3 regions of the Vibrio sp. SNU_ST1 genome follow, and region 2 is predicted to be linked to each of the others. Evidence: riboswitches for the same ligand, from Rfam matches in the RefSeq annotation. Region 2 holds a riboswitch; each other region holds the start of a gene.
What was found. A riboswitch is a leader RNA that binds a small molecule or an ion and turns the genes downstream of it on or off. The one in region 2 is predicted to bind thiamine pyrophosphate.
Positions count from the first base shown of each region.

Region 1 (3,106 bases), 330 kb from region 2:
ATGATCACCTGAACGTCATATTCCCAAGCCACTTTAGTCAACTCACCTAGAGTGCGTAACTCCGAGAATTGAGCCTCATCGTTAGCATCTGCAATAGAGCCTGGACGCAAGCCATCACCTAGTGAAAGAGCAACATCATACTTCGCACAGATCTCACAGATCTCGCGGAAATGTGTGTATAGGAAGCTTTCCTGATGATGTGCAAGACACCATTTCGCGATAATAGATCCACCACGAGAGACAATGCCAGTCACACGTTTAGCCGTCATAGGTACGTAACGAAGCAGCAAACCTGCGTGGATAGTGAAGTAATCAACACCCTGCTCAGCTTGTTCAATCAAGGTATCGCGCATCACTTCCCAGTTTAGGTCTTCTGCAACGCCATTCACTTTTTCAAGCGCTTGATACATAGGAACCGTACCAATAGGCACAGGGCTGTTACGCAGGATCCATTCACGAGTCTCGTGGATATTACGTCCAGTAGAAAGGTCCATTACGGTGTCGCCACCCCAGCGGGTTGACCATACTAACTTCTCAACTTCTTCTTCAATTGAAGAGCTTACTGAAGAGTTACCGATATTGGCGTTCACTTTCACTAAGAAGTTTCTACCAATAATCATAGGTTCTGATTCTGGGTGGTTGATGTTTGAAGGGATAATAGCTCGACCTTCAGCAACCTCTTTACGCACGAACTCAGGGGTGATTTCTTTAGGTAGGTTGGCGCCAAAGTTATGGCCAGGGTGTTGGTGATTAAGTTGTTCGTCAGCAAACTTCTGACGTCCCATGTTCTCACGTATCGCAATATACTCCATCTCAGGAGTGATAATACCCTGACGAGCATAATGCAGTTGAGTTACACATTGGTCGCCAGTAGCACGACGAATTCTAGGCAGGTTTCCGTAACGAAGGTCGTCTAGGGTTTCATCTTCTAAACGTTCTTTGGTGTAAACAGAGCTTACATCATCGAGCAATTCCGTATCGCCACGCTCTTCAATCCATTGCTCTCGCAACTTAGGAAGGCCGCTATAAAGGTCTATTTCATGCGTAGGATCGGTATAAACACCGGAGGTATCGTAGACATGAATAGGCTCATTAGATTCGAATACAGGCTCTTTTTTGGTGCCACCGACAAGGCTATCTGCGAGTGATATTTCTCGCACAGGGACTTGGATATCTTCTCGAGATCCTTGGATGTAAGCTTTTTTTGAATTTGGATAAGGTTGTACGGATAAAGAATCAATGAAATTCTTCGCTTCCAGTCTTGCTTGTTTACGACTCGACATAGCATTTTTCCTTGGCTTTTAGCCATTATTTATAGGGATAAAAATGCTTGACGGATTAGATGCTACAAGAGGGATCACGGTAAGAAATACAGTTGTGATCTGGAGATAGATCTCTAGAAGGATTCTAGTTAGATATCTACTCTTGTTCCCTTCGCAGGTATTAGCCTGATCAGGTTCAACGGATCCCGAGTTAACGGTCTCAGCCATATGGCACTCCGACAAGTTCGATCGAGTATATAAAAACGGCTTGGATAAACCAAGCCGAGTTGTTAACAAATCGTAAGAAAGTTTTAAGACTTTATCAAAAGTTGGAAGCCGATCCATGCTGCTGAAATACTGAGAACCACGTTGAGCAACACATTAAGCCCCATCTTAAAGAAAGCGCCCTGCTGCATAAGAAGCACGTTATCCATCGAAAATGTAGAGAACGTAGTCAGTGCTCCAAGGAAACCGAGGCCAATGATCTGTCTCCATGGTTCAGTCGCAACCATCTCATTTTCGAATGCGGCGATGAGCAAGCCCATAATCAAAGAGCCGATCACGTTAACAGTCAACGTACCGTAAGGAAAGCCACGCCCTAACATCACTACACATAACTCTGAAATCAAATAGCGCGAACAAGCACCAAATGCGCCACCAATGGCAATAAAACCTAAAATAGATAGCTGACCCATGAATCCTCCCAAATAACAGTCCCTATATTCTAGCTTTACCGCCGATAAAAGCGAGGGTAGAACTAAGAATGCATGCGCAAAAATTAAACGTTACAGGTGTCACTTAACTTCAATATATCCCATTAGTCCCGTTTTCATGTGCTCAATGACATGACAGTGGTACATCCAACGTCCAGGGTTGTCTGCAACAAACGCAGCTTTCGCTCGACCATTTTTCCCAAGTAACACAGTGTCGGTATGGAAGGGTTCTTCAATTTTTTTACCATCAAGTTCCAATACAGTAAATGTATGACCGTGAATATGAATCGGGTGATGATATTGAGTGACGTTCTTAAGATCGAATATGTAAGTCTTACCTAACTCTAAAGTCACCAACGGCTCTGGAATATTGTCTTTGCTCATTCCCTCCCATGCTCGCTTATTAGTAAGCCAAAACTTAGGCATGGACTTACCATCTTTAGATACTGGTGATACCGCCCCTTCCCACTCAAACACAAAATCGATTTCTTCTGCGTTGGCGAGATCTAAGTTAGGCACGGGATTCAGAGGCAATGAAGGAAGTGTTTGGCCTTCTATTAACGTTGAATCTACAACCTCAAACTCACACAAGGAGAATGGAAAACGCCCCTTCATTTGAAGGACACTCACTTGCTCGCCCACCTTAGGAGCAATCAGCCCAAGGTCGACACGCATACCTGGGCCAATTTTATGTTGAGTCAGCTTATAAGGTGTCTTTACAGGGTTACCATCAATGGCAATGACCCATGCTTCTGCCCCTTCAATAGCAATCGGATAGGTAATCGTGTTATCAACATTAGCGATACGGAGCCTAGTCGTTGCATGTTGCTTCAATTGATAAATAGGTTCATGTACTCCATTAACGCTACTCCACTCTCCTGGCGTGCCCATACGAGCGCTGAGGCGGGGAATCATTAAGTCTTTCCACTGACCTTGTTTGTCGATATGCCAATGTTTAAGCATCAGAGCATGCTCTTCATCGAACTGAACTGGCGCGCTCTCTTCAACAATAATAAGGCCGACTAAGCCCATACCCAGTTGTTTAACGCTGTTCATGTGTGGGTGATACCAAAAAGTACCCGCATCTGGTGGCGTAAACTCATAGACAAACGTTTCACCGGGCATAATAGG
Region 1 is NZ_CP130748.1:3,175,844-3,178,949, forward strand. It holds gene thiC (phosphomethylpyrimidine synthase ThiC) at 1-1,283, opposite strand, end outside; TPP riboswitch at 1,413-1,511, opposite strand; gene crcB (fluoride efflux transporter CrcB) at 1,574-1,957, opposite strand; gene Q5H80_RS14150 (multicopper oxidase family protein) at 2,057-3,106, opposite strand, start outside.
Region 1: linked by a shared signal. The riboswitch ahead of thiC (phosphomethylpyrimidine synthase ThiC) and the one ahead of thiB (thiamine ABC transporter substrate binding subunit) in region 2 are both predicted to bind thiamine pyrophosphate.

Region 2 (3,106 bases):
GACATGTTGGTGTGACACCTGATTTAGCGTGTGAATCGTTGGCTACTTTCATTAACACCAAACGTCGTTTGGAGTTTAAAGGCGAAGTGGCTGGTGTGTCTGTTTATGATGACTTTGCTCATCACCCAACGGCAATTGAACTTACGCTGGGCGGCTTACGTAATAAGGTCGACACGAAAAAAATCATTGCCGTTTTAGAGCCTCGCTCTGCCACCATGAAGCGCGGTGTACACAAAGAAACTTTAGCTGATTCTCTTAAGCAAGCGGATTCTACCTACTTATTCCAACCGGGTAATATTGATTGGTCGGTACAAGACGTTGCCGATGCGTGTCACCAACCCGCGCACGTGAGTGATGACATGGATGCATTCGTTGCTAAAATTGTCTCAGAGGCACAAGCAGGCGATCAAATCTTGGTAATGAGTAATGGTGGCTTTGGTGGTATTCATCAGAAACTGTTGGATGGATTAGCACTCAAAGGCTAAAGCATCCACGACCTTATAATTTGAAGTAATTGAGAACATGACAAAACACGATAAAGCGATAACTCTTGCTTTCACTGGCGCATCCGGTGCGCCTTATGGCCTGCGTTTACTTGAATGCCTTTTGGCTGCCGATTATCAGGTCTACTTGCTGATATCATCGGCAGCGCGAGTGGTGTTGGCGACCGAGCATGAACTGAAGTTACCTGCTGGGCCAGATGCTGCGAAACAAGCTTTGGTTAAGCATTTAGATTGCGACCCAGAAAAGCTGGTGGTGTGTGGCAAAGATGATTGGTTCTCACCGGTTGCCTCTGGTTCAGCAGCACCGAAGCAGATGGTAGTGTGTCCATGCTCTGCGGGAAGCTTGGCATCGATTGCTCATGGCCTATCAGATAACTTGATCGAGCGCGCAGCAGACGTAGTTATGAAAGAGCGAGGTCAGCTGTTATTGGTGGTTCGTGAGACGCCATTTTCTACGTTGCATCTAGAGAATATGCACAAACTCTCGACCATGGGCGTGACGATTATGCCTGCAGCTCCGGGTTTTTATCATCAACCTAAGTCGATTGAAGACCTGGTCGACTTTATGGTGGCACGTATTCTCGATCACCTTGGTATCGAGCAAGGTTTAGTGCCACGTTGGGGGTACGATCTACGTAATTGATCCAAACTTGATGGCTTATTGTTAAAAATCAAATTACAATCCTGAACACTCATCGGGGAGCGAACCATTCAAATAGTGAATGCGAGCTGAGATCAAGCAGACACTTGGGACCCGTAAACCTGAACCAGATAATGCTGGCGTAGGAATTGAGTTAGGAACAACCTCTACCGTTCTCCTCCCTCAAACCTGTGCCGCTCAGACCATGGAGAGCGTCCAGTGAAATTAACATTAACAACTCTTGCTGTTACTACAGCCATCTCTTTTTCTGCCTTCGCCGCAGACAACACCTTAACGGTTTACACTTACGACTCTTTTGCTGCGGATTGGGGCCCTCGCCCTGTCGTTGAAAAAGCATTCGAAGAAAAGTGTGGCTGTGATGTGAATTTTGTCGCGTTAGAAGATGGTGTATCTATTTTAAACCGCTTACGTCTTGAAGGTGGCAACAGCAAAGCTGACATCATTTTAGGCCTAGATAATAATCTCATGGCTGAAGCGAAATCTACGGGTTTATTGGCTGAGCACAGTGTTGATACATCATCTGTGGCGCTTCCTAACGGTTGGAACGACAGTACCTTTGTTCCTTATGATTTTGGTTACTTTGCGTTTATTTATAACAAAGAAAAGCTAGCAAATCCGCCAAAGAGCCTGAAAGAACTGGTTGAGCAACGTGACGATCTTAAGGTTATCTATCAAGATCCACGTACATCAACACCAGGTCAAGGCATGATGCTATGGATGAAGTCTGTTTACGGTGATGAAGCAACTGCGGCGTGGAAGAAGCTCGCTCAGAAAACGGTTACTGTGACTAAAGGCTGGTCTGAAGCTTACTCTATGTTCCTAGAAGGCGAGTCGGATTTAGTGTTGTCTTACACAACTTCTCCTGCTTACCACATCATTGCAGAAAGTGATTCTAAGTACGCAGCAGCAAGCTTTGAAGAAGGTCATTACACTCAAGTGGAAGTGGCAGCGAAGGTTAAAGGTAGCAAGAACGAAAAGCTTGCCGATGAGTTTATGGCATTTATCTTAAGTGATGAGTTCCAATCGGCGATGCCTACTGGTAACTGGATGTACCCAGTGACCGATGTTGAGCTACCAAAAGGGTTCGAGCAACTTACGGTTCCTCAGAAAGCGCTAAGCTTCACACCAGAAGAGATTGCCGAGAAGCGTAAGCCTTGGATTCGTGAATGGCAGAGTGCACTTACTTTTTAACTTACTATTTAACTTATTATTTAAGAAAATGAGTTTTCTAACGTACTTTTAAAAAACTAGCTTTCTGTATTTAAAGGTTCATTCGTTATGTTTGGAGTGAACCATTTACGGTAAAAAATCAATTTATGATAAAGAAAACACCTAAGGTCGGGGTTTGGGTTGCGATACTCATTACCGCCTTCGTGGTTTCAGCAGTTGGGGCATTGCTAAGCAATGCCCCTTCTCTTGATATCAGCCAAGTATGGTCCGATCCTTACTATTGGCATGTAACGAAATTCAGTTTCTATCAAGCGACACTCTCAACTGTGCTGAGTGTTGGCTTTGCTATACCTATTGCTCATGCTCTGTGTCGCAGACAATTTTTTGGACGAGCCTTGTTGTTAAGGCTTTTTGCTTCGACCTTGGTTTTGCCCGTATTAGTTGGTGTATTTGGTTTGCTCGCGATTTATGGTAACAGTGGTTGGTTAGCTAAATTTCTGGCGAACTTCGATATTAAACTACCATTCTCGATTTATGGGTTGAATGGTATTTTGCTCGCACATGTCTTTTTTAACCTGCCTTATGCTAGCCGTTTACTTTTACAAGCTTTAGATACCGTACCTGCCGAGCAGCATAAGCTGTGTGCTCATTTGGGTATGAGTCATTGGAACAAATTCAGATGGGTTGAATGGCCTCGCTTAAGACAGCAACTGCCACATGTGTGTGGTTTGGTCTTCATGCTGTGTTTTACCAGCTTTGCTACCGTGATGGC
Region 2 is NZ_CP130748.1:2,848,640-2,851,745, reverse strand. It holds gene mpl (UDP-N-acetylmuramate:L-alanyl-gamma-D-glutamyl-meso-diaminopimelate ligase) at 1-485, shown strand, start outside; gene Q5H80_RS12580 (flavin prenyltransferase UbiX) at 523-1,146, shown strand; TPP riboswitch at 1,190-1,309, shown strand; gene thiB (thiamine ABC transporter substrate binding subunit) at 1,363-2,355, shown strand; gene thiP (thiamine/thiamine pyrophosphate ABC transporter permease ThiP) at 2,481-3,106, shown strand, end outside.

Region 3 (3,106 bases), on a different replicon from region 2:
CCCAGAATCACAGCACCGCTGATAAGCAAACGCATAACGGGATTCATCTGACTTGGACGTGTAGTAGTAGTCTGCGCGTTGGTTGAACGAGCCACCGCTTCGCTTCGCGTTAGATCACTCATAATCACGCTCCAACTGATCTAAGATGGCTTGTTGTAACTCAGCACATTCACCATCTAACACTCTTGGTGTGAGGGTGTTAGGCACAGACAATGACTGAGCACTCGCAGGCGTGCCTTGCAACACATACAAGTTATCCGCCAAACGCACCGCTTCTTGTGGATCATGAGTGATCAACACAACGGTTTTATCTCTTAACAGTCCACACGCTAAGCTTTGTAGCTTATGCCTTGTTACTGCATCCAGCGCTGAGAAAGGTTCATCCATCAGCACGACTGGCTTGTCTTGCATTAAGGTTCGAGCCAAAGCCACACGTTGACGCATACCACCAGACAATTGATCCGGCATTGCATTCGCGTAATCGGCCAAACCAACCGCTGCTAACAGCTCTAGCGCTTGGTTAGTTTGTGCTGCTTTATCAGAAGCTTGGCTTTGATGCTTATCTGCGGAATTTTGAAAGCGATGGCTCAAACACACATTGTCGATAACCGACAACCACGGCAGTAACAAATCTTGTTGCGCCATGTATGCGATACGATCGGTTAAAGGCAGTTCATCGGACGTTGCCAATGTGCCCTGCCATTCCACCTTGTCATCCAGTAAGCCTGCTAGATAACGCAACACAGTCGTTTTTCCGCAGCCACTTCGACCCAGCAATACCGTCCACTTACCCGCGTTTATACTCAGTGATAGTCCCGATAAGGTGGCATATTCACTATCGCGATAACGCAAGGTGGCATTGCTGAGTTGAACCCCAACCGTATTAACGAACATTACCGTGTCCAGCGAAGAAGTGATTTACAGGGCCGTGGCCTTGACCGACTTGCAACTCATCAGCATGAGCAATCGCGTGAGAAATGTATTGTTTGCCTAGGTCGACAGCTTGCGTAAGCGTGTTGCCTTGAGCCAAGAAAGAAGCAATGGCAGAAGAGAGCGTACAACCCGTACCGTGAGTGTTTTTAGTCGGGAAACGCTTAGCGCTAATCAAGGCAGACGTCGTCGGGAGAATCAGTAGGTCATTACTGTTCTCATCCTTCTCCAAGTGACCGCCTTTTAGTAGGACTGCTTTTGCACCTAAAGCGCGTAGATCTTCAATCATACCCTGCATTTCCGCTTCGCTTTCAGGTACGGCTTTGCCGGTAAGTGCCGCGCCTTCTGGCAAGTTAGGGGTGATAATGTCTGCCAGCGGAATCAGTTCTTGCTTTAGCGTCGTAATAGCAGAGTTTTCTAAGAGAAGATCACCACTTGTCGCGACCATGACAGGGTCAATCACTAGGTGTTTAGGTTGGTACTGCTTAATTTTGTCTGCAACGACGTTGATGATTTGAGAATCAGCCAACATGCCGACTTTTACTGCCACGATATTGAGATCAGTAAAAACCGCATCTAACTGGCTAGCGACATGGTCGAGCGGGATAGGAAAAATGGCTGACACGCCTTGAGTGTTCTGGGAAGTGATAGCGGTAATCACAGAACAAGCGAAACTACCGGTAGCAGACATGGCTTTAATATCAGCTTGGATACCTGCACCGCCGCCACTGTCAGAACCTGCGATAGTCAATACAATCGGAGTGTTCGTTCGAATCGAACCATCAGCAGAGTGCTGTGAAACTGAAGCTTTTGGCGTTAAATCTTTTGAAATAGAACTGTGTGTCATTGTCGCTCCTACTATCTTACAAGACGCAGGAGAACGAACACTGATCGAAGGAGAAGTCGCATTAGGCTCATGAAGGGGCTTCATGGGTGCAGACGTAGATCTAGTGCTTATAGTTCCCTACGCCAGTGTTAACTGAATCAGGTTCAACGGGTCTCGACTAACGATCTCAGCAAACACCAAATAAGGTATATGCCCCCCGACTATTGATAGCGATAATAACAGCACTCTTAAAACTGAGATACTCATTTTATTCAATTATACTAATTACGCATGAATAAATTTCAATTAGGCTCTATAAAACAAATGTTTACAACACTCTTTTAGCTGGCTTCGACTGTATCAACAAGCACAGCACAATCAGAGACATACCTAGCCAGCCTGTAAAAGGAATCAGCTCACCGACAACACAGACGGCAAGCACCGCTGCAACTACCGGTTCAAACAGAGTCAGCAGATTTGCGCTACTCGCTGTGACATGGCGTAAACCAAAACTGAAGGCGACATAACCCAAACACTGCGGAATTAACGTCAGATAACTAATGACTAATACGTTGGTCTGCGAGGAAAACAGGTTATCACCAGTAAACCAGAGCGTTGGCAGCAACAACATCGCACCGAGGCCAAAAATACTGCCCATCGCCGCTTGTGACTTAATCCCTTTATCGATCAGTGCTTTGGTCGCCCAAGAATAAATGGCGTAACACAACCCAGCGAGCAAACCCAAAGCAATACCTAATAGCTTGAGATCATCACCGGATTCATTCGTCGTTGAAGATTCGGAAAACACCAACAGCCCAATACCCACCACACCAATCGCAAAGCTAGTGAGCCAACGTCGGTTGATATTATTTTTTTTGCTGATAAGACACTCTAACAGTGCCGAAAAGAAAGGCGCGGTAGCAATCGAAACGACTGTACCAATCGCAACACCAGATAACTTCATGGATGAATAGAAAGCCAAAGGATAAACCGCCAAAGCCAGTGCACTCACCGCTAGCAATTTCTTGTTCAGCAAAAGCTTGTCGAATGCGGATAGGATCTTTCGAAACGCTAAACCCGCTTGCATTAGGCCACCGACGCCCATAGAGAAAGCACCAATCGCTAATGGGCTGAGATCAGGCGCAAAACTTGCGGCGGTGCCTGTCGTGCCCCATAAAATAGAAGCAAACAAGATAGCTAAAGTGCCCGTTTGGAATTCGTTAACGCGATTGATGGCAAGATTCATTTCTATTACTCAATTTTCAGTTCTGAAATAGATAATAGTGAAGATTGATATAAGTTAGTTTGCCGAAAGGACGCTATTATTGTTTCTAAAGACTTTCTTTCATG
Region 3 is NZ_CP130749.1:1,121,356-1,124,461, forward strand. It holds gene Q5H80_RS19220 (ABC transporter permease) at 1-122, opposite strand, end outside; gene Q5H80_RS19225 (ABC transporter ATP-binding protein) at 115-894, opposite strand; gene thiD (bifunctional hydroxymethylpyrimidine kinase/phosphomethylpyrimidine kinase) at 884-1,777, opposite strand; TPP riboswitch at 1,875-1,986, opposite strand; gene Q5H80_RS19235 (DMT family transporter) at 2,085-3,002, opposite strand; gene Q5H80_RS19240 (AraC family transcriptional regulator) at 3,088-3,106, opposite strand, start outside.
Region 3: linked by a shared signal. The riboswitch ahead of thiD (bifunctional hydroxymethylpyrimidine kinase/phosphomethylpyrimidine kinase) and the one ahead of thiB (thiamine ABC transporter substrate binding subunit) in region 2 are both predicted to bind thiamine pyrophosphate.